Regions from separate parts of the Thermomonas mangrovi genome, predicted to be linked through region 2. Evidence: predicted binding sites of a transcription regulator. Region 2 holds the regulator's gene; each other region holds the start of a gene.
The links. Region 2 encodes sigma-54, which starts transcription at its own class of promoters, with help from an activator protein. Its sites were predicted from a motif close to TGGCACGNGCNTTGC; they were not measured.
Positions count from the first base shown of each region.

Region 1 (9,240 bases), on a different contig from region 2:
CGCACCCGCTACCGCATCGACAGCTACCAGAAGACCTACTTCGTGATCGACAGCTTCGAGCAGCTGATGGACGCGACCCGCCCCGACTTCACCCCGATCTACGCGCGGGTGGCGACCCAGGGCGCGATCCCGGCCGGCGACGTGCTCGATTCCGACCACGTGTACCAGCGAGGCAGCGGCGAGGGCTGGCCCACCGACGGCGACGTCTGAGGCGCATGCTCAGGCGGGTCGGCGCACGTCCCCGCCGAGTCGCCGGTACAACGTGCTGCGACTGACCCCGAGCCGACGCGCGGCCTTCGCCACGTTGCCGTCGCAGGCTTCGACCGCGGCGCGCATCGCCGCCAGTTCGAGCGCATCGAGCGCTGCTGCCGGCATCCGCACGGGCTCGACGTGCCCCGCGGCCGGCGGTTGGCGGAGATAGGCCGGCAGCGCATCGATCCCCACCTCGCCGCCGGGTTCCGACAAGGCCGCGAGGGTCCGCAGGCACGAGACCAGCTGCCGCATGTTGCCCGGCCAGTCGTAGCCGGTCAGCAATGAGAGGGCGGGCTCGGCGAGGCGACGCCCGCTGCCGATCCGCGCCCACAACGCTTGCACGACCTCCGTGCGCGCGGCGCGCTCGCGCAGCGCGGGCAGGCGGACCACGTGGTCGCAGATCCGGTAGTACAGGTCGGCGCGGAAGCGCCCTTCCTCGATCGCTGCCTGCAGGTCGCGATGGGTCGCGCATACCAGCGCGAAGTCCAGTGGCACCGGCTTGCCCCCGCCGAGCGGCGACAACTCCCGCTCCTGCAGGACGCGGAGCAGGCGCGGCTGCAGCGCCAGTGGCATGTCGCCGATCTCGTCGAGGAACAGCACCCCGCCGTCGGCCTGCCGCAACAGGCCCTGGCTGCCCTGCTTGCGCGCACCGGTGAAGGCGCCGCTCTCGTAGCCGAACAGCTCCGCTTCGATGAGTCCTTCCGGCAGTGCCGCGCAGTTCACCGCCACGAAGGGCTTGCCGGCCCGCGCGCTGCGCCGGTGCAACTCGCGCGCGAACACTTCCTTGCCGCAGCCGGTCTCACCCTGCAGCAGGACCGCGATGCCGGCGTCCAGCACGCGCCTGGCTCGGTCGAGTTCCAGGTCCTGGGTGGCGTCGAACAGGGGATCGCCAGGCCGGCTGGCCGCCGACACGGTGATCGCAGCGGGTACGCGCGCGCGCCGCGCGCGGGTGGGCGCATCCACGTGCCCGTACAGCGCGCGGCCGAAGCGATCGAGCAACATGCCGTCGTCCCGCAGCCGCGACAACGCATCACCGAACAGGCTCTCCCAACTGGCGCGCCCGAGTTCGTGGCGCTCCAGCCCGAACAGATCCAGCCCCGCGCGATTGGCTGCCACCAGGCGTCCATCGCGGAAGGCCAGCAACCCTTCGCGCGCGCTGCCCAGCAGGGCGCGGTCGCGATGGACGCGCAGCAGCTCGCACTCCGGGAGGCCTTCATCGAAGAAGCGGTGTTCGATGTTGGCCACGGCCAGCCTCGCCAGCCCGAGCGCGTGCACCTGCGCGATGGCGGCATCGCCCGAGATGTCCAGCACGCCGACCAGTTGGCCGCGGGGGTCGAAGATCGGCGCCGCCGCGCAATTGAGGATGCGGTTGGCGGCGGCGTAATGTTCGCCGCCGCGGACCTCGACGGCGTGCCCTTCCGCGATCGCCGTGCCGATCGCGTTGGTACCCACCCGGGCCTCGTTCCAGCAGGCGCCCGGCATCAGCGCCACCCGTCCGGCCTTGTCGAGGAAGACGGTGCTGCCGGCGGCGTCGAGGATCCAGCCGTCGGCGTCGGTGAGGATCGCGATGCTCCCGGTCGTGGCGGCGTCGCTGGCGAGCATCTCGATCTCGGCGCGCGCGAGTCGCCAGAGGCGCTCGTGTTGTTCGCGCATCTCGCGCAGGCGCGCATCGCCGACCGGTTCGATCGCCGGACGACGATCGGCGGCCAGGCCGAGGGAACGGCAGCGCCGCCACGACTGCAGGATCGCATTGGGAAGCTGTCCCACCGGCGCGCCGCCTTGCTCGAAGAAGGCGCGGCGGGCATGCGCGAGATCGGGGTTGCGGGTCGGTGGCGCGTGGCCCATCGGAGTGCCTCCTGGCGATGTGTCGCAATTTGCGACAGCGCGATCGCCTGCTGTCCCGATACACAACACGGCATTGCGACACCCTGCAACGATTTTCGATGCTGCGCTGCGGGACGTTTCTTGCGCAATGCCTGTCCTCATGCGCGTCCACGCGATGACGCACCGCAACAGCACGAGGTGGCACGCGGCCTGCGCCAGCAGCAGTACCCGCACCGGGTCCACATCCACGCACGGAGTCCCGCATGAACGCAGTCGCCTCGCCCCGCCCGCAAGCCGTCGATCCGTCCTCGATCTTCAAGACCCGCTACGACAATTTCATCGGCGGCCAGTGGGTGGCGCCGGTCGGCGGGCAGTACTTCGAGGACACCAGCCCGATCACCGGCAAGGTGATCACCGCCGTCGCGCGCTCGCAGGCCGCCGATGTCGAGTTGGCGCTGGATGCCGCGCATGCGGCCAAGGACGCCTGGGGCAAGACCAGCACGACCGCGCGCGCCAACATCCTCAACAAGATCGCCGACCGCATCGAACAGAACCTCGAGCTGCTCGCGCATGCCGAAACCTGGGACAACGGCAAGCCGATCCGCGAAACCCTCAACGCCGACATCCCGCTGTGCGCTGACCATTTCCGCTACTTCGCCGGCGCGATCCGCGCGCAGGAAGGCGGCATCTCCGAGATCGACCACGACACCATCGCCTACCACTTCCACGAACCGCTGGGCGTGGTCGGCCAGATCATCCCGTGGAACTTCCCGCTGCTGATGGCCTGCTGGAAGCTGGCGCCGGCGCTGGCGGCGGGCAACTGCGTGGTGATGAAGCCGGCCGAGCAGACCCCGGCGAGCATCCTGGTGCTGCTGGAAGTGATCGGCGACCTGCTGCCGGACGGCGTGCTCAACGTGGTCAACGGCTTCGGGCTGGAGGCGGGCAAGCCGCTGGCATCCAGCAACCGGATCGCCAAGATCGCCTTCACCGGCGAGACCACCACCGGCCGGTTGATCATGCAGTACGCCAGCCAGAACCTGATCCCGGTGACGCTCGAGCTGGGCGGCAAGTCGCCGAACATCTTCTTCGCCGACGTGATGGCGGAGGACGACGATTTCCTCGACAAGGCGATCGAAGGCTTCGTGCTGTTCGCCTTCAACCAGGGCGAGGTCTGCACCTGCCCGAGCCGCGCGCTGGTCCAGGAATCGATCTACGAGCGGTTCATGGAGAAGGTGCTCGCGCGTGTCGCGGCCATCAAGCAGGGCAATCCGCTCGACCCGAACACCATGGTCGGCGCGCAGGCCAGCAACGAGCAGCTGGAGAAGATCCTCAGCTACATCGACATCGGGCGGCAGGAAGGGGCCGAGGTGTTGATCGGCGGCGAGCAAAACGTGCTCGACGGCGAACTGGCCGGCGGCTTCTACGTCAAGCCGACCGTGTTCAAGGGCCACAACCGGATGCGCATCTTCCAGGAGGAGATCTTCGGACCCGTGGTGTCGGTCACGACGTTCAAGGATGAGGCAGAGGCGTTGCAGATCGCCAACGACACGCTCTATGGCCTCGGGGCCGGCGTGTGGAGCCGCGACGCCAACCGCCTGTACCGAATGGGCCGCGCGATCCAGGCCGGCCGCGTGTGGACCAACTGCTACCACGCCTATCCGGCGCACGCAGCGTTCGGCGGCTACAAGCAGTCCGGCATCGGCCGCGAAAACCACCTCGACATGCTCAACCACTACCAGCAGACCAAGAACCTGCTGGTGAGCTATTCGCCGAAGGCACTGGGCTTCTTCTGACCGGCGCCCGCCATCCCCGCGCGAGCGGGGATGGCGGCAGGTTCCCGTGCGGCGGATGCGCGCTCACCCTCCCCGGCGTGCATCCGCCGTCTCTTGCCTGCAGGCATCGCTTCGCATGGACACCCGCCAGGTCATCGCCACGATCCCCGCGCTGCAGCTGATCGAAAGGCTGCGCACGAAGCATGGCGCGCTGCTCTTCCACCAGTCGGGCGGCTGCTGCGACGGCTCGTCGCCGATGTGCTATCCGGTCGGCGATTTCATCGTGGGCGACCGTGACGTGAAGTTGGGCGTGATCGGCGGTGCCGACTTCTACATCAGCGCCGCGCAATTCGACTACTGGAAACACACCCAGCTGATCATCGACGTGGTGCCCGGCCGCGGCGGGATGTTCTCGCTGGAGAACGGCGAGGGCGTGCGCTTCCTCGTGCGATCGAGGCTGTTCACCGATGCGGAGTTCGCATGCCTGCGCCAAGCGGGCCGCGCGTGAACCCGCTCACCGCGGCATCACGCCGCGCCGCCGATCCTGCGCCACCACCCACCAAGGTGCCCGTGCATGGCCCAGGATCTCTCCCGCGCCGGACCCGACGAATGGCGACAGGCGCTCGACGCCCTCGATGACGCCGGCGCCCGCATCCGCCGCGATGCCGGCCAGACGCCGATGCCGGAGCACGACGCCCTGCTCGCGCGGCTGACCCGCCGCCTGCGCACGCTCGGAGACGCGGACGTGGCCGCCCTGGCCGACGATTTCCGCGAGGCCTGCCTGCGGGTGCTGTGCTCCGCCGATCCCGCTGCGCCGCTGGCCGCGCTGGGCCTGGTCCAGGACACCTTGCGCCGCCTGCTGCAGCGCCACGCACTGGCCGGGATGCCGCGCGCCGCCTGAGCCGCAACGCCCCGAACCGCGGCTATCCTGCGCGGATGGACCACGCCCCCGACCTCGCATCCCCCGCCGCCTGGTGGCGCTGGGCCCGCCAATGGCGCAAGACCCGGCTGGTCGACGGCGTCGACCGCATCGCCGTGCTCGAGCACGTACACGAGGGCGGCGAGCTGGGGCCGCGCTACGCCTTCATGGTGGTGATGTCCTGCGGGATCGCCGCGCTCGGGCTGCTGCAGGACTCCGCCGCGGTGATCATCGGCGCGATGCTGATCTCGCCACTGATGGGGCCGATCATCAACCTCGGGATGGGCCTGGCGACGTTCGACCTGCGCACCGTGCGCGAATCGCTGCGCACGCTGGGCGCGGGGGTCGCGCTGGCCTTGGCGATCGCGATCCCGCTGGTCTGGCTGTCGCCGCTGCAGGAGGCGACCGGCGAGATCCTCGCGCGCACCCGCCCGACCTTCTTCGACCTGCTGGTCGCGGTGCTGTCCGGCCTCGCCGGCGCCTACGCCACCATCACCCGCAAGGGCGAGACCATCGTCGGCGTGGCGATCGCCACCGCGCTGATGCCGCCGCTTGCGGTGGTCGGCTTCGGCACCGCGGTGGGCAACTGGGACATCGCGCGCGGCGCCGCGTTCCTGTTCATGACCAACCTGCTGGCGATCGCGCTGTCGGTGACCATCGTCGCGCGCTGGTACGGTTTCGGCGGCGACGACACGCCCAAGCAGTCTGCCTGGCAGGCGCTGCTGATCGTCGGCACCTTCGTCCTGCTGTCGATTCCGCTGGGCCTGGCGCTCAAGCGGATCGCGCTGCAGTCGCAGACCGAACTGACCGTGCGCTCGACCCTGGACGCGGCCGCCGCCGGCGTCAACGGGCGGGTCTCGGCCTTGCGCGTGGACACGACCGGCGAGGGCGTCGGCGTGGACGCGGTGGTGCTGGTGCCCACGCACGCCGCCGGCCTCGAGGCGCGGCTGCAACGCACGCTGGGCGAGCGCCTCGGGCGCCCGGTCGCGGTGCGCGTGCGCGAGGTGCTGACGGCTGACGATGCGACCGTGGCGCGCCAGCAGGGCACCCTCGCCGAACTCAAGCGCAGCGTGCTGGCCCTGCAGGATGCCGAGAGCGTGCGCGCGCAGAAGCAGCAGGCGGCGCAGGCGCAGCAGGCGCGGGTCACCGCGGCCTTGTTGCCCTACCTCGGTCGGTTGCAGCGCGCGACCAGCGGACCCGGGTGGGAACTGTGGCTGGCGGCCGACGCGCGGGTGCCGCTGGCCCGGGCGCAGCGGATCGAGCGCGAGATCGACGGCGCGCGCCAGGAAGGCGACGACCCGCTGCGGGTGGTGCCGGCCCTGCAGGGCCTGCCGCCGATCGCGCTCGGTCCCGCGACCGACGACGCCATCGGCCCCGATCCCACGCAGCAGGCGGCGCTGGAAGCCCAGGGCTGGGCGCTGCAGCGCTGGCGGGCGATGCGCGTGGACGTCGTCCTCGCCGGCGTCGACGACGCCCGCGCGGATGCGTGGGAACAGGCGCTGCGCAGCGTCCTGTCGGCGCGCGGCATCGCCATCGGCGAAGTGGAACGCCGCCGCGGCGGCGAAGCCACGCTGCAGCTGGCCTTGCCCGCGTCCTGAGCCCGCTCAGCCGTCTGCGGCGGCCGGCGGTTCGGCCGCGCCCGCCGTGAGGTCGATGCCCGCCAGCGCCTCGCCGGGGGCCAGTGACAGTTCGACCAGGGCATCGGGCGGGCACGGTGCGCGGATGCAACGGATCCGGCTCGCATGGGCGAAGCGCAGGCCCGGGTCGTCCTTGGCCTGGGCCACGACCACGTAGCGACCGGGCGCCAGCGCGAGGCGGTACGCGGTCGCGCCCGGCGCGGTGTCGATGCAACGCGGCTTGCCGCCATCCAGCGGATGCGCGCAGACCCGGAGCGCGGGCGGGGCGCGGTTGCCGTCATGGATCGCGCCCGCGATCGACGCGCCATCGGCGGCAGGCGCGGCATCGGCCGGCGCGGCGGGGGTGGCGGCGCGCTCGGTGGCGGGAGGAGGCGCTGCGGCAGGGAGGGCCCCGGCGGCATTGCCGCCCGGTATCGTCGGCGGGGCGGGGGCGGGCGAACACGCCGCCAGTGGCAGGCTGGCCAGCAGCAGGGCACTCAGGGCATGGGGTCGCATGTCGGCCTCCGGGGATGGTCATCGGCGACAATAGCGCTTTCCCCAGCCCGCCAGCCGCCATGTCCACCCACGCCATCTCGCTGACCCGCTTCCTGATCGAGGAACAACGCGCCGGACGCATCAACCCCGACCTGCGGCTGCTGGTCGAGGTGGTCGCGCGCGCCTGCAAGTCGATCTCCATCGCGGTCGGCAAGGGCGCGCTGGGCGGCGTGCTCGGCGACGCGCTCAGCGCCGGCGAAGCCAGCATCAACGTGCAGGGCGAGGCGCAGAAGAAACTGGACGTGCTGAGCAACGAGATCCTGCTCGAAGCCAACGCCTGGGGCGGGCACCTGGCCGGGCTGGCCTCGGAGGAAATGGACACCTCGCACCCGATCCCCGACGTCTACCCGCGCGGCAACTACCTGCTGCTGTTCGATCCGCTGGACGGCTCGTCGAACATCGACGTCAACATCTCGGTGGGCACCATCTTCTCGGTGCTGCGCTGCCCGGACGGCGTCACCCATCCGGGCGACGAGCACTTCCTGCAGCCGGGCACCGCGCAGGTCGCCGCCGGCTACTGCACCTACGGACCCAGCACCATGCTGGTGCTGACCGTCGGCCACGGCACCCATGCCTTCACCCTGGACCGCGAGATCGGCAGCTTCGTGCTGACCACGCGCGGGATGCGGATCCCGGAGGAAACGAAGGAATTCGCGGTCAACATGTCGAACCAGCGCTTCTGGGAGCCGCCGATGCAGGCCTACGTCGGCGACCTGCTGGCCGGCAGGGAAGGTCCGCGCGGCAAGGACTTCAACATGCGCTGGGTGGCCAGCATGGTGGCCGACGTGCATCGCATCCTGACCCGCGGCGGCATCTTCAGCTATCCGCTGGACAGCAAATGCGCGCCCAAGGGCGGCAAGCTGCGGCTGATGTACGAGGCCAACCCGATGAGCTTCCTGGTCGAGCAGGCCGGCGGTGCCGCCAGCACCGGCCGCCAGCGCATGCTGGAAGTGCAGCCGACCGGCCTGCACATGCGGGTGCCGGTGTTCCTGGGCTCGAAGGCCGAAGTCGAGGCCGCGGTCCGCTACCACCACGCACACGACGCGGGCTGACCCGCCTCAGGGATTGCCGGGCGCCTGGTTGAGGGTCAGCCAGTACAGCCCGATCTGGCGCACCGCATCGACGAAGCGCTCGAACTCCACCGGCTTCTGGATGTAGCTGTTGGCGCCGAGTTCGTAGACGGCGTCGACATCGAAGGGCTCGGCGCTGGTGGTCAGCACCACCACCGGCAGGCTGCGGGTGGCGGGGTCGCTGCGGATCGCCTGCAGCACCTCGCGGCCATTGAGCTTGGGCAGGTTGAGGTCCAGCAGCACCACCGCCGGCAGGTCCGTCGCGGCGCGTCCCGCGTGCGCGCCGCGGGCGAACAGGTAATCCAGCGCCTCGGCGCCATCGCTGACCACGGTGAGCCGGTGTGCGCTCCCCGCCTCGGCGAACGCGATGCGGGTCAGCTCGACGTCGTCCGGGTTGTCCTCGATCAGCAGGATGTCCCTGTTGCCATTCATGCCTTCGCGTCCTTCCTCGTCATTGCAGATCGCGCAGCACCACGTGGAACGTGGCGCCTTCGCCCGGGCGTGCCTCGGCCTCGATCCCGCCGCGGTGGCGCACCGCCACCCGCTGCGCGATCGCCAACCCGAGCCCGTCGCCGGCCCCCTCGTCGCGCCCGTGCAGGCGCTGGAACGGCTGGAACAGTTTCCCTGCATGGGCCATGTCGAAACCGATACCGTGGTCACGGACGCGCAGGCGCAGGGTGTCGCCCTCGCGCTCGCCGCCGACCTCGACCCGGGCCGGGCCGTCGCCCGCGAATTGGCGTGCATTGCGCAGCACCTGCTGCAACAGGGTCTTGAGCAGGCGCTCGTCGCCGGTGACGCCGAGCCCGTCCTGCACCTCGAGCTGCAACGGCGGCTCGGGCTGCGCATCCTGCAGCTCGGCGGCCACCCACTCGGCGAGCAGGCCCAGGTCGACCGGCCCCGGCCGCAGCGGCAGGCCGTCGATGCGCATCAGCTCCACCAGCCCGTCGATCAACCCACCCATGCGCGCCGCGGCCTGGCGGATCCGCTCGAGCTGGGCCTGGGCCTCGGGCGCGGCGGGATCGCGCGCCACCTGCCGGGCGAAGCCCTCGATCGCCCGCAATGGCGCACGCAGGTCGTGCGACATGCCACGTGCAAGGGCTTCCAGGCGCGCATGCACGGCCTGCAGCTCCACGGCGGCGTGGTCCGGTGCGGCGTCGGTGGCTGCTGCGCTTGCGCCCGCTTCGGTGGCGCCGGGCGACGATGGCTGCATCCGCGCAGTCTACCGGTGGCAA
Region 1 is NZ_JAPEVV010000003.1:236,651-245,890, forward strand. It holds gene phhA (phenylalanine 4-monooxygenase) at 1-210, shown strand, start outside; gene ON759_RS07630 (sigma-54-dependent Fis family transcriptional regulator) at 220-2,097, opposite strand; gene adh (aldehyde dehydrogenase) at 2,340-3,869, shown strand; gene ON759_RS07640 (DUF779 domain-containing protein) at 3,985-4,356, shown strand; gene ON759_RS07645 (hypothetical protein) at 4,423-4,749, shown strand; gene ON759_RS07650 (DUF389 domain-containing protein) at 4,785-6,365, shown strand; gene ON759_RS07655 (hypothetical protein) at 6,372-6,899, opposite strand; gene ON759_RS07660 (class 1 fructose-bisphosphatase) at 6,959-7,990, shown strand; gene ON759_RS07665 (response regulator) at 7,997-8,440, opposite strand; gene ON759_RS07670 (sensor histidine kinase) at 8,460-9,218, opposite strand.
Region 1: adh (aldehyde dehydrogenase) is a predicted target of sigma-54. The motif match lies at 2,276-2,290, and genes of this name have one in related genera.

Region 2 (9,240 bases):
CGCCAGGGTGCCTACTGGGAAGTGCGGTCGCGCAGCGGCCACGTCCCCGACGACGGCAAGCAGCTGCGGCTGCGTGGCAACGTGGTCGCCACCAGCCCGGCCGCGGTGCCGCCGCCTACCCGGATCGATACCCAGTCGCTGGACCTGTTCCCGCGCGAGAACCGCGCGGCGTCCACCGCCGACGTCAGGATCACGCGCCCCGGCCTTACAATGCAGGGGCGCGGCCTGCGCGCGGAATTCGACCGCCAGCAAGTCTCCCTCCTTTCCGACGTGCGCACCCGTTATGTCCCGACGCCCCGCTGACCTTGCGGCTGCCCTGCTCGCCCTCGCCTCGCTCGCGTTCGCGGCGGGCGCGCCTGCGCGCACCTCCGACCGCAACCAGCCGATGGACATCGAGGCGGCGCAGAGCACCTGCAGCCTCGGCGCCAACGACAGCTGCACGCTGACCGGCAACGTGACCATGACCCAGGGCAGCCTGCGGGTGGTCGCGGCCAAGGCGGTGATCGAGCAGAGCGGCGGCGATCCCAGCCGCGCCCTGCTCAGCGGCGGCGTGACCCTGCGCCAGACCCTGGACGACGGCAACCAGATCGATGCCAAGGCCAGCAACGTGGACTACAACCTCAGGACCGAGGTCGTGGTGTTCACCGGCAACGTGGTGATCAACCAGCAGCGCGGCAGCCTCAGCGGCCAGCGCGTGGTCTACAACATGAAGACCGGGCAGGTCGAAAGCGGCGGCGGCGCCGGCGGCGGCCGGGTGAAGATGCGGATCCTGCCGAAGAGCGCGCAGGCGCAGCCGGCCCCGGCCAAGGCGTCGAACTGATGCTGGTCGCCAAGGGCCTGCGCAAGCGCTACCGGTCGCGCGAGGTCGTGCGCGACTTCGGCCTGGAGTTGCGGGATGGCGAGGTCGTCGGCCTGCTCGGCCCGAACGGCGCCGGCAAGACCACCTGCTTCTACATGATCGTCGGCCTGGTCCCGGCGGATGCCGGCAGCATCACCCTCGACGGCCGCGACATCACCGGCGAGCCGATGTACGCCCGCGCCAAGCTCGGCGTCGGCTACCTGCCGCAGGAACCCTCGGTGTTCCGCAAGCTGTCGGTGGCCGACAACATCCGCCTGGTGCTGGAGCTGCGCCCCGACCTCGACGAGGACGGCCGCGAACGCGAACTGGCCGACCTGCTCGACGAACTGCAGATCGGGCACGTGGCCGACCAGGCCGGCGCCAGCCTCTCCGGCGGCGAGCGCCGGCGCGTGGAGATCGCCCGCGCGCTGGCCGGCAAGCCACGCATGATCCTGCTGGACGAGCCCTTCGCCGGCGTCGACCCGATCTCGGTCAACGAGATCCAGCGCATCGTCCGCCACCTCAAGGACCGCGGGATCGGGGTGCTGATCACCGACCACAACGTCCGCGAGACCCTCGGCATCTGCGACCGGGCCTACATCCTCGCCGAGGGCGCGGTGCTGGCGCAGGGCGCACCGGCCACCTTGCTCGAGAACCCGGACGTGCGCCGCGTCTACCTGGGCGAGGGCTTCACGCTGTAAACGCCGCGGGCGGGTGCCCGACGGTCAAATTCCACGCGGATGCGGCTATGCTGGCCGCGCATGAAGCCGCGCCTGTCCCCCGCGCTGCACCAGCACCTGGTCCTGACGCCGCAACTGCGCCAGGCGATCCGGCTGCTGCAGCTGTCCACCGCGGAGCTCGAAGCCGAAGTCGCCGACGCGGTGGCGAGCAACCCGCTGCTCGACTGGACCGAGGAGACCGACCAAGGCGACGCGATCCCCGGCGAACCGTCCGCCGAGATGCTTGATGCCGCGCCGCAGGACGCGCCTGCCGAGGAGCGCTGGGATCGCGATGCGGAGCCCTGGCAGGAACGCATCGGCCCGGGCGGCGACGGCGACGAGGACATGGGCGACCCGGGCGACCGCGCGAGCAGCGGGGAAACCCTGCGCGACCACCTGCTGTGGCAACTCCACCTCGGCCACTTCAGCCAGCGCGACGCGACGATCGGGCTGGCGATCATCGACGCGATCGACGACGACGGCTACCTGCGCGACGGCCTCGACGCGATCGCGGACGTGTTGCTGCCTGGCGTGCGGGCCACCCACCCCGAGATCCAGCAGGTGCTGCACCGGATCCAGCAGTTCGACCCGGTGGGCGTGGGCGCCCGCGACCTAGGCGAATGCCTGCGCCTGCAGCTGCTGGCGCTGCCGGCGGAGACCCCGGGGCGCGCGCTTGCGCTGGACGTGGCCGCCGGACCGCTGGCGCGCCTGCCGCGTATGGGCCTGGACGGCCTGTGCGCGGAACTGGACTGCAGGCGCGAGGACGCCGACGCCGCCGTGCAGCTGCTGCGCAGCCTGGACCCGCGTCCCGGCTCGCGCTACGGCGAGCTGCCACCCGGCACCTACGTCACCCCCGACTGCGTGATCTGGCGCCAGCAGGGCATGTGGCGGGTGGCGCTGGCGAGCAACGCGATGCCGCGGATCGCGATCCAGCGCGGCTACGAGCAGATGATCCGGCACGCGCGGCCGAGCGACGCCGATTACCTGCGCGGGCGCCTGCAGGAGGCGCGCTGGCTGCTCAAGGGCCTGGAGTCGCGCGCCGACACGCTGCTGCGCGTCGTGCGTTGCCTCGTCCGGGAGCAGGCCGGCTTCCTCGAGTTCGGCGCGCAGGCCCTGCACCCGCTGACCCTGCGCCGGGTCGCCGAAGAGCTGGGCATGCACGAATCCACCGTCTCCCGCGCGATCGCCCGCAAGTACGTGCGGACCCCGCGCGGCACCATCGCCCTGCGCGACTTCTTCGCCTCCGGGATCGAGACCGGCGACGGCGGCAGCGCGTCCAGCACCGCCATCCAGGACATGATCCGCAAGCTGGTCGCCGCCGAGGACCCGCGGAAGCCCTTGTCCGATGCGCGGCTTGCCGATACGTTGAAGGCGGAAGGCGTGCCGGTCGCACGACGCACCGTCGCCAAGTACCGCGAAGCCCTGCAGATCCCCGCCTCGCACGAACGCGTGCGGATCGGCTGACGCAGCGGCATCGCCCCACCCGGGCCCGGCCCGGATCGCACCACGTCGAAGGAGGTCCAGATGCAGATCGAAACCCATGGCCAGCAGATCGAAGTGACGCCCGCCCTGCGCGAGTACGTCGACAACCGGTTCTCCCGCCTAGGCCGGCATTTCGACCATCCCTGCCAGGTCCGCGTGCAGCTGGGCCTGGACAAGCCCGACCACAAGGCCGAGGCCACCGTCGCGCTCTCCGGCAAGACCCTGCATGCCGACGCCTCCGCGCAGGACATGTACGCCGCGATCGACCTGCTCTCGGACAAGCTCGACCGGCTGCTGATGAAGCACAAGGAACGCATGGTCGACCACCACCGCGGCGAGGGCCTCCCGCAGGACGCGGCCTGACGCGCCGGCCCGCGTCCACGCGACCCGATGAACGCCGCGCGCATCACCGCCGCCGAACTGTTCGCGCTGCAGCAGGACGCGCTGGGCCTGCGCTGGATCGCCGGCGAGCGCGAGGCCGGCCGGCGGGTGCTGGAGGCGGTGGAAACCGTCGCCCGGCGCCCGTCGCTGGCCGGCTACCTCAACATCATCTATCCCAACAAGGTGCAGATCCTCGGCAGCGAGGAACTGGCCTGGCTGGACGGGCTGGACGCCCGCCAGCGCTGGGAGACGATCCAGAAGATCATGGATTTCCGGCCGCTGGCGCTGGTGATCAGCAAGGACCAGAGCTGCCCGGACGACCTGCGCACGGCCGCGGAGGAATCGGAGACGCCGCTGTGGAGCTCGCCCAAGCGCGGGCATGAACTCCTCAACCACCTGCAGTACAAGCTGGCGCGCACGCTGGCGCCGCGGGTCACGCTGCACGGCGTGTTCATGGAGATCTACTCGATGGGGGTGCTGGTCACCGGCGAGTCCGGCTCCGGCAAGAGCGAGCTCGCGCTGGAACTGGTCACCCGCGGCCACCGGCTGGTCGCGGACGACGCCCCCGAATTCACCCAGATCGCGCCCGACGTGCTCGACGGCACCTGCCCGGAGCTGCTGCAGGACATGCTGGAACTGCGCGGCCTGGGCGTGCTCAACATCCGCGAGATGTTCGGCGACACCGCGGTCAAGCGGAACAAGTACCTGCGCCTGATCGTGCACCTCAGCAAGCCCTCGCTCGAGCCCAGCCCCACCGGCCTGGAGCGCCTCACCGGCGACATCGGCACCCGCCGCGTGCTCGACCTCGACGTGCCGATGATCACCCTGCCGGTGATGGCCGGCCGCAACCTCGCGGTGCTGACCGAAGCCGCCACCCGCATGCACATCCTGCGCAGCAAGGGCGTCGATCCCGCCGCCGCCTTCATGGCCCGGCACAGCCACTTCCTGGAGCGCGCGCAGTGAGCGCCGCGCCCGCGCTGGTGATCGTCAGCGGCCTGTCGGGCTCCGGCAAGTCGGTGGCGCTGAAGACCTTCGAGGACCTCGGCTACTACTGCGTCGACAACCTGCCGGCGGAGCTGCTGCCGGAGTTCGTGCGCCGCCTGCTGGCCGGCGACAACCCGCCGGACCGGATCGCGGTCGGCATCGACGCACGCAGCCTGGGCGACCTCGCCGAAGTCCCCGACGTGCTGTCGCAGGTCGGCGCGCAGGGCCTGGACCCGCGCCTGCTGTTCTTCGACACCCGCGACGAGGTGTTGCTGCGACGCTACGCAGACACCCGCCGGCGGCATCCGTTGAGCCACCTCGGGCTGGTGCTGCCGGACGCGATCTCGCTGGAGCGCCAGGCGCTCCGCCCGGTGCGGCAGATCGCCGACACCGTGCTCGACACCAGCGACCTCAACGTCCACCAGATGCGGCGCCGGGTGCTGACCGAGTTCGGACTGTCGGGCGTCGGCCTGTCGCTGCTGTTCGAATCCTTCGCCTACAAGCGCGGGGTACCACCCGAGGCGGACTTCGTGTTCGATGCGCGGGTGCTGCCCAACCCGCACTGGGACGCGCGCCTGCGCCCGCTGTCCGGCCGCGATGCCGAAGTCCGCGAGCACCTCGACGGCGATGCCGACGTCGTCGCCTACGTGGCGCAGGTCGAAGGTTTCCTCGACACCTGGCTGCCCAAGCTGCGCTCGGAGACCCGCAGCTATGCGACCGTGGCGTTCGGCTGCACCGGCGGCCGGCATCGCTCGGTCTACCTCGCCGAGCGCTTCGCCCGCCACTTCCGCGAAGGCGGCTGGCCGGAAGTCGCGGTGCATCACCGCGAGCTGGACTGACGCGCTTCCGCAGCGTCATTCACGTCTGTTAACTTGCCGGCATGGCCGTCGGCATCCTGCTCATCACCCACGAAGGCATCGGCAACGCGATGATCGCGGTGGCCACGCGGCTGCTGCGCAAGCTGCCGCTGGACACCACCGCGCTGGAAGTGCCGTTCGACGGCGACGCCGAGAGCCTGCTGCCGCTGGCCAGCGCAGCGCTGCGCCGGGTCGATGGCGGGCACGGCGTGCTGGTCCTGACCGACCTGTACGGCGCCACGCCCAGCAACCTCGGGCAGCGCGTGGCGCGGCTCGGCACGCCGGTGCGGCGGGTTTCCGCGCTCAGCCTGCCGATGCTGCTGCGGGTGATGAACTACGCCGACCTGCCGCTGGACGACTTGCCCGCGATCGCCGCGGCCGGCGCACGCAACGGAGCGATCATCGATGAAGCCTGAAGCCCCGGGGAAACCGTCGTGATCCGCCGCGACCTGACCATCGTCAACCGCCTCGGCCTGCATGCGCGCGCCACCGCCAAGCTGGTGCAGCTGCTGTCCACGTTCCGCTGCCAGGCCACGCTGGAAGCGCGCGGCCGAGAGGTCAACGCCAAGAGCATCATGGGCGTGATGCTGCTGGCCGCCGGCCCGGGCAGCACGGTCGTGCTGCGCGTCGATGGCGAGGATGCCGAAGCCGCCGCAGACGCCGCGGCGGCCCTGTTCGAGCGCCGCTTCGACGAGGACGCCTGATGCGCAAGGTCCTGTCCGGCACCGCCGCCGCCCGCGGCAGCGCGCTGGGACGGGCCCGCGTCCGCCTGCCGCATGCATTGGACGTGCAGGAAGCGCGGATCGAGCCGGCCGAGGTCGAATCGGAACTGGCGCGCATCCACGCCGCGGTGGAGACCGTGCGCGGCGAGATGCACGACCTGCGCGAACGCCTGCACGGTGCGCTGGCGCAGGAAGTCGGCGAATTCCTCGACCTGCATGCACTGCTGCTTGACGATCCGGAACTGCTGCGCGGCATCGACGCGCTGATCCGCACCGGGCTGTACACCGCCGACTACGCCCTGCGCCTGCAACGCGACCGCATCGCCGCGGTGTTCGAGGGCATGGACGATGCCTACCTGCGCAGCCGCATCGACGACATCGACCAGGTCATCGGCCGCCTGCACGCGGCCCTGCACCGCCGCGCCGCCGACCTCCAGGGCGTCGCCGGCGAGATCCTGGTCACCGACACCATCGCGCCCGCCGAGCTCGCCCAGCTGCAGGCGCAGGGGGTGATGGGCATCGTCACCGCGGGCGGCAGCGCGCTGTCGCACAGCGCGATCCTGGCCCGCAGCCTGCACCTGCCGCTGGTGGTCGGCGCACCGCTGGCGCTGCAGAAGGTCAACGACGGCGACGTGCTGGTGATCGACGGCGCCAGCGGGCTGGTGGTGCTGGAGCCGAATGCCGACGACCTGCGCGCGCACCGCGCCCGGGTCGCCGACTCCAAGCGGGAACGCAAGCAGCTCAACCGCCTGCGCCGCGAGCCCAGCCGCACCCTCGACGGCGTCGACATCAAGCTGTGGGCCAACGCCGAGTCGCGCGACGACGTCGCCGAGGCGCACGCGCTGGGCGCGGCCGGGGTCGGCCTCTACCGCACCGAATTCCTGTTCATGCACAGCCGCACGCTGCCGGACGAGGAGACCCAGTTCCGCGCCTACCGCGACCTCGTGCTGGGCATGACCGGGCGCACGGTGACGGTGCGCACCCTGGACCTCGGCGCCGACAAGGCCGACAACACCGGGCTGGCCCTGCGCGACGAACCCAACCCGGCGCTCGGCCTGCGCGGCGTGCGGCTGTCGCTGGCCCGCGACGGCCTGCTGCATGCGCAGCTGCGCGCGATCGTGCGCGCCTCGGGCTATGGCCCGGTGCGCGTGCTGGTGCCGATGGTCAGCGGCATCGAGGAAATGCGCGCGGTGCGCAACGCCCTGCGCGAGGTGCATGCGAGCCTGCGCGCGGAGGGCCACGAGGTCGCCGACCACGTCCCGCTGGGCGCGATGATCGAAGTGCCGTCGGCGGCGCTGGCGCTGCGCGGCTTCATCGACCTCTGCGACTTCCTGTCGATCGGCACCAACGACCTGGTCCAGTACCTGTTGGCCGCGGACCGCACCAACGAGGCGCTCGGCGAGCTCTACAGCCCCCTGCACCCCGCGGTGCTGCAATTGCTGCGCGACGTGGTGCGGCTGGCCGCGCGCCGCGGCAAGCCGGTGGCGGTGTGCGGCGAGATCGGCGGCGACCCGCTGTTCGCGCCGCTGCTGCTGGCGCTGGGCCTGACCGAACTCAGCCTGCATCCCGGCACCCTGCTGGAGGTCCGGCGCGCGATCCGCGGCTGCGATGCCGCGGCGCTGCGCGCGGCCGGCCCCGCCCTGCTGCGCGCACGCGACCGCGCCGGCATCGAACGCTGGCTGGCGGCGCACGCGCCACGCGGGTGACACCGCCGGCGGTGGCGCGCGATAATGCGCCCATCATGAACACTTGATCCGGCCGTGCCTGCAGGGTGCGGCATCCACGTCCCCTTGCAGTCGCGCCGCACGGCACGACGCCCGTCCCGGAAGCGTGCCCATGGCCGAAGCCATCCGCCACGACAAGACCGCGCGCCAATTGCGGCTGCTGAGCGATGCGCTGGATTCCGGCCGGCTGGGCCCGGTGCGGCGGCTGGTCAACACTCTGTCGCCGGCCGAGATCGGCAACCTGCTGGAGTCGCTGCCGCCGGGCAAGCGCTCGGTCGTCTGGGGCCTGGTCGATCCCGAGGACGACGGCGAGGTGCTGGTGCACGTCGGCGACGAGGTGCGCGAGTCGCTGATCGCGGACATGGACCCGGACGAGCTGGTCGCGGCGGTCGAGGACCTCGACATCGACGACCTCGCCGACCTGGTCGAGGACCTGCCCGACACGGTGATCGACGAAGTCCTGAAGTCGATGGACCGCGAGAACCGCGAGCGCCTCGAGCAGGTGCTGTCCTACGACGAGGACAGCGCCGGGCGCCTGATGAACCCTGACGTGGTGACCGTGCGGGCGGACACCACGGTCGACGTGGTGCTGCGCTACCTGCGGCTGCGCGGCGAGCTGCCCGAGCACACCGACCACCTGTACGTGGTCAGCAAGCGCCACCAGTACCTCGGGCGGATCGCGCTGCAGGCCCTGCTCACCCACGAGCCGGGCACCGCGATCAACAAGCTGCTCGACGACGAGCAGCCGGCGATCGGCGTCCACGAGACCTCCGAGGAAGTGGCCCGCCAGTTCTCCGACCACGACTGGATTTCCGCACCGGTGGTCGACGATGCCAACATCCTGCTCGGCCGCATCACCATCGACGACGTGGTCGACATCATCCGCGAGCAGGCCGAGCACCAGGCGCTGGGCGCCGCCGGCCTGGACGAGGACGAGGACCTGTTCTCGCCGGTGCGGCGCGCGTTCCGCAACCGCCTGATCTGGCTGGGGGTGAACCTGGGCACGGCGTTCCTGGCGGCCTCGGTGGTCGACCGCTTCGCCGGCTCGATCGAGCAGCTCGCCGCGCTGGCGGTGCTGATGCCGATCGTCGCGGGCATGGGCGGCAATGCCGGCACCCAGGTGCTGGCGCTGATGGTGCGCGGCCTGGCGCTCGGCCAGATCGGCGCCTCCAACGTGCCGACCCTCGTGTGGAAGGAAGTCCGGGTCGCGCTGATCAACGGCCTCGCCCTCGGCGCGGTGCTCGGCGTGGTGGTCCTGCTGTGGTTCCGCAACCCCGCGCTGGCCGCGGTGATCGCCACCGCGCTGACCCTGAACCTGTGCTTCGCCGCGCTGGGCGGCGTGTTCGTGCCGGTGACGCTCAAGCGCATGGGGTTCGACCCGGCGCTCGCGGGCGGCGTGATCCTCACCACGATCACCGACGTGATGGGCTTCCTGACCTTCCTCGGCCTGGCCACGCTGGTGTTGCTGCGCTGACGTCCCTCGCACCAGTCCAAGTGACGCACGCAATGCACCGCAGGCGGCCCATGGCCGCG
Region 2 is NZ_JAPEVV010000002.1:423,682-432,921, forward strand. It holds gene lptC (LPS export ABC transporter periplasmic protein LptC) at 1-303, shown strand, start outside; gene lptA (lipopolysaccharide transport periplasmic protein LptA) at 284-820, shown strand; gene lptB (LPS export ABC transporter ATP-binding protein) at 820-1,539, shown strand; gene ON759_RS05765 (RNA polymerase factor sigma-54) at 1,600-3,021, shown strand; gene hpf (ribosome hibernation-promoting factor, HPF/YfiA family) at 3,082-3,402, shown strand; gene hprK (HPr(Ser) kinase/phosphatase) at 3,430-4,383, shown strand; gene rapZ (RNase adapter RapZ) at 4,380-5,243, shown strand; gene ON759_RS05785 (PTS sugar transporter subunit IIA) at 5,285-5,677, shown strand; gene ON759_RS05790 (HPr family phosphocarrier protein) at 5,696-5,965, shown strand; gene ptsP (phosphoenolpyruvate--protein phosphotransferase) at 5,965-7,689, shown strand; gene mgtE (magnesium transporter) at 7,820-9,181, shown strand.

Region 3 (9,240 bases), on a different contig from region 2:
CGTTGAGGCCGACCAGGCCGGCCGCCGGGGTGATCACCACCAGTCCGCCCACCGCGCCCGAGGCCGCGCCGAGCAACGACGGCTTGCCCTTGGTGATCCACTCGACCGCCGACCAGGCCACCACCGCCGCGGCCGTCGCGAGGAAGGTGTTGACGAAGGCGATCGCCGCCACCCCGCCGGCTTCCAGCGCCGAGCCTGCGTTGAAGCCGAACCAGCCGACCCAAAGGATCGAGGCGCCGACCATGGTCTGGGTGAGGTTGTGCGGCTTGATCGCCTCGCGGCCGTAGCCGGTGCGCTTGCCGATCACGTAGGCGCCCACCAGCCCGGCCACCGCGGCATTGATGTGGACCACCGTGCCGCCGGCAAAGTCCAGCGCGCCCTTGGCCCACAGGTAGCCCGACTTCGCGAGCACGCCGGGCACCGCGTCGGTGCTGGTGAACGCATCGGGGCCGGGGAAGAACCAGACCATGTGCGCGACCGGAAGGTAGGCGAAGGTGAACCACAGCACGGTGAACAGCATCACCCCGGCGAACTTCACGCGTTCGGCGAACGCGCCGACGACCAGCGCGCAGGTGATGCACGCGAACGCGCCCTGGAACACGAAGAACGCCAGCTCGGGGATGTACACGCCCTTGGTGAAGGTCGCGCCGATCGAGGCGGCATCCAGTCCGGCGGCGAACAACCGGTCGGTGCCGCCGATGAACGCATTGCCCTCGGTGAACGCCAGGCTGTAGCCGTACAGCGCCCACAGCACCGCCACCAGCGAGAACACCGCGAGGTTCTGGATCAGGATCGACAGCACGTTCTTCGACCGCACCAGGCCGCCGTAGAACAACGCCAGCCCCGGCAGGGTCATGAAGATCACCAGCGCCGCCGAGACCAGCACCCAGACGGTGTCGGGCTTGCTGATCGTGGGCGCGGGCGGTTCTGCTTCGGCGACGGCGGCGGCGGGCGATTCGGCGGGCGCAGCCTCGACGACGGCGGGCGCGGCAGCCTCCGTCGTGGTCTCGGCGGGGGTCGCCTCCGGAGCCGGCGCGACCTGCGCCAGCGCGGGCGTCGCGAATGCCGCCACCGCGAACGCCGCGACCAGCAGCAGGGCATGCAGCCGGGCAGGCCACCCGGCGCGGGAACGGGTCTTCATCGGAACCTCCTGGATGTGGTCAGAGCGCATCGGCGTCGAGCTCCCCGGTGCGGATGCGGATGACCTGGTCGAGGTCGATGACGAACACCTTGCCGTCGCCGACCTTGCCGGTGCCGGCGGCGCGGCTGATCGCCTCGAGCGCGGCATCGAACATCTCCGCGGTGACCGCGGTCTCGATCTTGAGCTTGGGCAGGAAGTCGACGACGTATTCGGCGCCGCGGTACAGCTCGGTGTGGCCCTTCTGCCGCCCGAAGCCCTTGACCTCGGTGACGGTGAGGCCGGACACGCCGACCTCGCCGAGCGCCTCGCGCACTTCGTCGAGCTTGAACGGCCGGATGATGGCGGTGATCAGTTTCATGCAGCCTCCTCGGTCAGAACGCCTTGGTCACGGTGAGCGCGAACGTGCCGTCCGCGATGCGGTGGCCGAACGGGTTGGTGTAGAGCGCGTCGTCGGCGTCGGTGTCGGTCCACGCCGCGGCGACCGAGAAGCCGTTGTCGAAGGCCTTGGTCACGCCCAGCTTCCAGTCGCTGTATTCGAACGCGCCGTTGCCGTCGATCCACTGCTTGCCGGCATGCGCGGCAAGGCTCCAGCCGCCGTCGAGGGCGAGCGTGGCGTTGAGGTCGAGATAGCCGCTGCCGCTCGAATCGACGTAGCCGAACAGGTCGGTCACCGCATGCGAGTACTTCGCGCCGAGGCTGAGCTTGTCGCTGGCGGCGACGGTCAGGCCGGCATAGACCTCGGCGGTGTCGGCGCTGTTGAAGCCGCCAGGGAAATCGCCGGGATAGGCGTAGTACAGCAGGCCGACGTCGTAGCTGACCGCATCCGAGAACTTGCCGCGATAGCCGCCGTAGACGTCGAGCTCCAGGCTGCTGGAGATCGGCGCGGCGGTGGTCGACAGGTCGGAGAGCCAGCTCACGTTGCTGCCCCAGGCCCCCGCGTAGAACCCGCCTTCGGAGGCGAATTCGATCCCGCCTTGCAGCGCGGGCTTGCCATCGGTCTGCGACACGCCGCGGAAGACGTAGTCGCTGGTCAGCGCGACGCTACCGGTGGTGCCGGCGTGCGCGCTGGTGGCCACGGCCATGCAGCCGCAGAACAGGGCCGCGAGCGTGCGCTGCACGCCCTTGCGGCGTTCCCCCATGGAACGGATATCGGACGACATGACGCAGGCTCCTCATCGAGATGAAAGCCCTCCCCGGTCATTGGTGCCGCACTTGCGTGTCGCGTGGTCCCGCCCGGCCGCGTCGCGACCGGCGGCATCGGCCCGTTCCCGCGGGCCGTGCCATGCGCCTCTCGTCCCTGTTGTGGTGGCCGCCGTTCCGTGGCGCGTGGATCGCCCGTGCCCCGCGGCGCGCGAGGCCGGGCCTGCCCCTGGTGTCAGATCGCGTAGTACATCTGGTATTCGAGCGGGTGGGTCGCCGCGCGGAACTTGGTGACCTCCTGCATCTTCAGCGCGATGTAGCCGTCGATGAAGTCGTCGGTGAACACGCCGCCGGCCTTGAGGAAGTCGCGGTCCTTGTCCAGCGCTTCCAGCGCCTGGTCCAGGCTGTGGCAGACCTGCGGGATGTTCTTCTCTTCCTCCGGCGGCAGGTCGTACAGATCCTTGTCGCTGGGCGCGCCCGGGTCGATCTGGTTCTTGATGCCGTCCAGGCCGGCCATCATCAGCGCGGCGAAGGTCAGGTAGCCCGACTGGATCGGGTCGGGGAAGCGGATCTCGATGCGGCGCGCCTTCGGGTTCGACACCCACGGGATGCGGCACGAGGCCGAGCGGTTGCGCGCCGAGTAGGCCAGCATCACCGGTGCCTCGAAGCCCGGGACCAGGCGCTTGTAGCTGTTGGTGCCGGAGTTGGCGAACGCGTTGATCGCCTTGGCGTGCTTGAAGATGCCGCCGATGTACCACAACGCCAGCTGCGACAGGCCGCCGTAGCCGTCGCCGGAGAACAGGTTCTGGCCGCCCTTGGCCAGCGACTGGTGCACGTGCATGCCGCTGCCGTTGTCGCCGACGATCGGCTTGGGCATGAAGGTCGCGGTCTTGCCGTTGCGGTAGGCGACGTTCTTGATGATGTACTTCATCGCCAACAGTTCGTCGGCCTTCTTCACCAGGGTGTTGAACTTGGTGCCGATCTCGCACTGGCCGGCGGTGGCGACTTCGTGGTGGTGGACCTCGACCTCGATGCCGACCTGCTCGAGCGTCTTGCACATCTCCGCGCGCAGGTCGTGCAGCGAATCGGTCGGCGGGACCGGGAAATAGCCGCCCTTCACGCCCGGGCGGTAGCCGCTGTTGCCGCCCTCGACCTTGGCGCCGGTGTTCCACGCGGCTTCCTCGGAATCGATCTTGAAGAACGTGTGGCCCATGTCGTTGCCGAAGCGCACGCCGTCGAAGATGAAGAACTCCGGCTCCGGGCCGAAGAACGCCTGCTCGGCGATGCCGCTGGCCTTGAGGTAGGCCTCGGCGCGCTTGGCGACGCCGCGCGGGCAGCGGTTGTAGCCCTGCATGGTGGCCGGGTCGAGGATGTCGCAGGTCAGCACCAGGGTCGGGTCCGCGTAGAACGGATCGAGGTAGGCGGTGGACGCGTCCGGCAGCAGGACCATGTCGGATTCGTTGATGCCCTTCCAGCCGGCGATCGAGGAGCCGTCGAACATCTTGCCGTCCTCGAACAGGGCGGGCTCGACGATGCTCGCGGGGAAGGTGACGTGCTGCTCGACGCCGCGCATGTCGACGAAGCGCAGGTCGACGTACTCGACCTTGTTGTCCTTGATGAGTTTCTCGACGTGTTCGAACGACATGGGTGGCTCCGACGGAATAGGGGTGGCGATGCATTCCCTAATGCAACCTCCGTGCCAACACCCAAGCCATTGATTTGATTAGATTCGCATCGTGCATTGCAGCATTTTTGCGCCGATACGGTGCTAAATAAGACGGCATTGCACCAGATTGATGCATTCGCGGGCTGCGCTATCCTGCCGCATCCCAGGGACGGCCCGCCCGCATGAACGACCTGCTCGCCGCGCTGCTGCTCGGCATCATCGAAGGGATCACCGAGTTCCTGCCGATCTCCAGCACCGGCCACCTGCTGATCGCCGAGCGCTGGCTGGGGCACCGCAGCGACCTGTTCAACGTGGCGATCCAGGCCGGCGCCATCCTCGCGGTGGTGCTGATCTACTGGAAGCGACTGTGGGGGATGCTGGTCGCGTTCGCCGGCCACGACGCGCCCTCGCCCTACGACCCGCTGGGCATCACCGCCACGCCCGCGCAGTCGCGCGACTACGCCTTCAAGCTGCTGGCCGCGTTCGCGGTCACCGCCGCGGGCGGGCTGCTGGTCAAGCAGCTCGGCTGGGAATTGCCCGACACCGTGCGCCCGATCGCCTGGGCGCTGATCATCGGTGCGTTCTGGATGGTCATCGCCGAGCAGCTGGCCGCGCGCCGCGCCGCGCGCGAGGGCGAGCGCACGGCGATCTCCTGGACCACCGCGCTCCTGGTCGGCGTGGCGCAGGTCGTCGCCGGCGTGTTCCCGGGCACGTCGCGTTCCGCCGCCACCATCTTCGTCGCCCTGCTGGCCGGCACCACCAGCCGCGCCGCGGCGACCGAATTCGCCTTCGTGGTCGGCATCCCCACGATGTTCGCCGCGACCGGCTACGAACTGCTGTCGCTGGCGCGCCACGGCGGCATCGGCGAGGAGGACTGGGCCTCGCTCGGCGTCGCCTTCGTCGCTTCCGCGGTCACCGCCTTCGTATCGGTGAAGTGGCTGCTGCGCTACATCCAGAGCCATCGCTTCACCGCGTTCGCGATCTACCGGCTGCTGTTCGGCATCGCCCTGCTGCTGTTGCTGCCGGCCAACGCCTGAGCGTTCACGCGGGCGTAACGATTCGCCCCGTTGCATGGGCCATCCACGGGAGGCTCCTCCGATGAAGCGACTCTTGCTGCTTGCGCTGCCCCTGCTGCTGGCCGCTTGCCCCGCCCGCCAGGCCGCCACCGACGTGGCCCCGCCACCGCCGCCGAACGCCCCCACGCCGCCGCCGGCACCGCAGGCCCCCGACCTGGCCGCGGAGCTGCCGCGCTTCCACTGGCGCCTGCAGGACGCGACCGATGCGTCCGGCAAGCGCATCGATGCCCTGTTCGCGCGCACCGAGCTGCCCCTGCAGCTGGACTTCCGCGACGGGCGCATCGCGGTCGCCAACACCTGCAACCGGATGATGGGCCACTACGCGACCAGCGCGGGCACGCTGACGGTGGAGCGCCTGGCCTCGACGATGATGGCCTGCGTCGATCCCAAGCTGATGGCGCTGGACCGCGAAGCCGGCGCGCGCCTGCAGGGGCCGCTGGCGATGGGCCTGGTCGCCGGCGATGCCCCCGGGCTCACCCTGCGCAACGCCGCGGGCGACCAACTCACGTTCGCCGGCACGCCGACGCCGGAAACGCGCTACGGCGGTCCCGGCGAGCGCATCTTCCTCGAAGTGGCGGCGCAGACCGCGGCGTGCAACCACCCGCTGATCCCGGACATGCAGTGCCTGCAGGTGCGCGAACTCAAGTACGACGACAAGGGCCTCAAGGTCGGCGACCCGGGGCCGTTCGGCAACTTCTACGCGACCATCGAGGGTTACACCCACGAGCCCGGCGTACGCAACGTGCTGCGCGTGGATCGCTACGAGATCAAGGACCCGCCGGCCGATGCACCGTCGCAGGCCTTCGTGCTGGACATGGTGGTGGAGTCGGCCATCGAGCGCCGCTGAACGCCGGCTCAGCGGTTCAGCGTGTAGGTCCCGTACAGCGCGGCTTCGGCCAGCACGTGGCCGTGCATGGCACGGAAGGCGTCGCCCGCGGTGAAGCCCGGCGGCAACCCGAGGCCGGCGACGTCCAGCGCGAAGAGGCGGAAGAAGTAACGGTGCTCGCGCAGGTCATGGGCCGGCGGATACGGTCCGTCGTAGCCGAAGTACTGCCCGCCCATCGCCGCATCGCCGGCGAACCAGCCGGTGTAGTCGTTGAGCCCGCGCACCCCGCCCGCGTCCGCGCCCGCCGGCTTGCCGCCGGCGCTGATGCCGTCGCTGCAGCTGCCGGCGGCGATCTCGCGCAGGTCGGCCGGCAGGTCGGCGACCACCCAGTGCACGAAGTCGCCACGCGGATGCTCGACCGGGATCGGGGTGCCGGCATCAGCGACCAGCGCGCCGTCGGTGGGCGCATCGGGATCGATGCACAGCAGGACGAACGCGCGCGTGCCTGCGGGCACCTCGTCCCAGGCCAGGTGCGGGTTGCGGTTGCCGCCGAACCCGCCGGGCGCGCCCATCGCGAATTCGGCCGGGATCGGCTCGCGGTGGCCGAAACTGTCGCTGCGGATGCGCATGGGGACTCTCCTGTCGTGGCGTGCCGCGATTCTACGATCGCGACGATCGCGTCGGTCGCCTGTGCGCGTCGGCTCAGTCGCGGTCGAGCAGGCGCGCGGCCACCCAGCGCTCCGCGTAACCGTCCAGGCTCGCGCGTTCGATGAAGCCGCAGTGGCCGCCGTGGTCCGCCAGTTCGAGGTCCACCGCCGGGTACTCGGCGATCGCCGCGAAATCCGCGACCGGGATCACCGGGTCGTCCGCGGCCATCAGGATGTCGGCCGGCACCGGCAGCGCGCGCAGGCGCCCGCCGGCCACCGAGTAGCCCTCGAAATAGTCGTCGATGGTCGCGAAGTCGGTGTGCCGCAGCACCATCCATTCGGTGAGCGCGCGCATCCGCAAGCGCAGGACCTCGTCGGCGAAGCCGTGTGCCTGCGGGAACAGCGCGCGCTTGCGCGCCAGCGAACGGCGCCACTTGTGCTCGAAGTAGCGCAGGTAGATCGGCAGGCCGTCCTCCATCTGCCGCATCGTCCGCGCCGGGTCCAGCACCGGGCAGACCGCGGCCACGCGCTGCAATGGCAAGCCCGCCGAGCGCGCCCGCAGGCCAAGGCGCAGCGCGAAGTTGCCGCCGAGCGAATAGCCGGCCACCGACAGCGGCCACTGCGGCCAGCGTTGCGCGACCCGCTGCGCGGCTTCGACCACCTCGTCGATGCGGTTGGAATGGAACAGGCCTTCGTTGAGGTGGTGCGAGGCGCCGTGGTCGCGGAAATTCAGGCGGAACACCGCCGCACCGGCCTGCAGCAGGCGCGCCGCGGTCAGGCGCATGTAGTTGGAATCGGCGCTGCCTTCCCATCCGTGCAGGAGCAGCACCAGCGCCCGCGGCTCGCGTCCGTCGGGCATGCTGGCCACGCCCTGCAAGCGGATGCCGCCAGCCAGGTCGAGCACCACCGACTCATGGCGGGCCGGTGCCTGCCGCAGGCGGCGACGGGCCTGCAGCGCGCGCAGCGGACTCGACGACAGCACCGACTGCACATGCGGCCCGCGCAGCGCCGCGGGCGGCGCGAACGCACTGCGGCGCAGGCTCATGCCACGGCCATCGCCTGCGCCACCCGCTCGCGCGCGGTATGCGCGATCCCGCGGCGGCCGGCGTGCTCGGCGTGCAGGATCGGCTCCAGGAAGCACACGCGAGCGGGGCGCGCAGGCTCGCCGAGCAGGCGCACGAAGTTGGCCATGAAGCTCTCGCGCGGGGCGAAGGCGACGATCGGCTGCGCCTCGCACCCGGTGCCGTAGCACAGCGCCACCGGCTGCACCGGCGCATCGGCTTCGACCGCGGCGGTGAAGATGCGCGCATGGAACACGCCGAGCGCGGTGCCGTCGCGGGTGCCGCCCTCGGGGAAGGCGGCGACCGCGCGCCCGGCGCGCAGGCGCTCGCGCATCTCACCCATCACCTGGCCCAGCGAATCGGCGTTGCCGCGGCGCAGGAAGATCGTCTCCGCCTGCGCGGTCAGCCAGCCGACCAAGGGCCAGTCGCGGATCTCCGACTTCGCGATGAAGCCCATCATGTGCTGCGAATGCAGGGCGATGATGTCGATCCAGCTGATGTGGTTGGCCACGAACAGGGTGCCGCCCGCGAGCGGCGTGCCCTGCCGCTCGACGCGCATCCCGAACACCCGCAGCAGGCCGCGCGCCCACCAGCGGATCGCCGCATGCGCCGGCGCGCCGCCACGCACCATCAGCACCATCACCACCGGCAGGTGCACCAGCACGTGCCAGGCCAGCATCGGCAGGCGGTAGAGGTAGCGCAGGGCGCGCAGCAGCGGCTCGGCGGGGGACGTCGCGCTCATGCGGCCACCTTAGCGGACGAGGGTTAGAGCGGTCAGCCTAGGCGGCCGGCGCGGCGCCGGACGCCGGCGGCCGCGGCAGCACCGCCAGGGTCAGGCGGCTGATGCAGACCGGGTTGCCGGCCGCGTCCTCGATCGCGATCTCCCACACCTGGGTGCTGCGCCCGAGGTGCAGCGGTCGCGCGGTGCCGGTCACCAGGCCGCTGCGCACCGCGCGCAGGTGGTTGGCATTGATCTCCAGGCCGACCACCGCATGGCCACCGGCCATCAACATGCCGGCGCTGCTGCCGAGGGTTTCGGCGAGCGCGACCGAAGCACCGCCGTGCAGCAGCCCGTAAGGCTGGTGGGTGCGCGCATCGACCGGCATGGTCGCGCGCAGGTAGCCGTCGCCGAGTTCGGTGAAGACGATCCCGAGGGACGCCATCAGGGTCCCGTCGGAACGCGCGTTCAGGGTGTCGAGGCTGGTGCCCTCCGGCCAACCCGGGGCCGGCTCAAGCGCCATCCGACCTCACCACTTGAACACGCCGGGGCGCCAGCCGCGCCCGGCGTAACCGCCACGCAGGCCACCCTCGCGGGCGTAGCCGCTGCTGTCGCCGTAGCCATGGCCGAAGTCGCGGGCGCGACGGTGGTGCATGCGCTCCATCAGCTCCTCGCGGCGGCCGTCCAGCCAGTCCGCGCGGCCGACCTCGGCCGGGTCCACGCCGCGGCGCTTGGCTTCGTGCTCGCGGAAATCGCAGAAGTCGTCGTACGCGTCCAGCTCGTGCTTCAGCTCGCGCACCGACAGTTCGATCATCACCGCGTCGTCGAGGAAGCCCAGCACCTCGACATGGTCCGGGATCACGTCCTGCGGGTCGGCGAAGTAGACCAGCGAAGACAGCACGCGCTGCTTGTCGGCCTCGGGCAGCGACCAGCCCTGGTCGCGGACCATCGCGATCATGTCGTCC
Region 3 is NZ_JAPEVV010000003.1:156,326-165,565, forward strand. It holds gene ON759_RS07285 (ammonium transporter) at 1-1,141, opposite strand, end outside; gene ON759_RS07290 (P-II family nitrogen regulator) at 1,161-1,499, opposite strand; gene ON759_RS07295 (TorF family putative porin) at 1,513-2,301, opposite strand; gene glnA (type I glutamate--ammonia ligase) at 2,517-3,926, opposite strand; gene ON759_RS07305 (undecaprenyl-diphosphate phosphatase) at 4,130-4,984, shown strand; gene ON759_RS07310 (META and DUF4377 domain-containing protein) at 5,046-5,870, shown strand; gene ON759_RS07315 (YbhB/YbcL family Raf kinase inhibitor-like protein) at 5,879-6,478, opposite strand; gene ON759_RS07320 (YheT family hydrolase) at 6,552-7,535, opposite strand; gene ON759_RS07325 (lysophospholipid acyltransferase family protein) at 7,538-8,299, opposite strand; gene ON759_RS07330 (hotdog fold thioesterase) at 8,337-8,798, opposite strand; gene ON759_RS07335 (YkvA family protein) at 8,805-9,240, opposite strand, start outside.
Region 3: glnA (type I glutamate--ammonia ligase) is a predicted target of sigma-54. The motif match lies at 3,969-3,983, and genes of this name have one in related genera.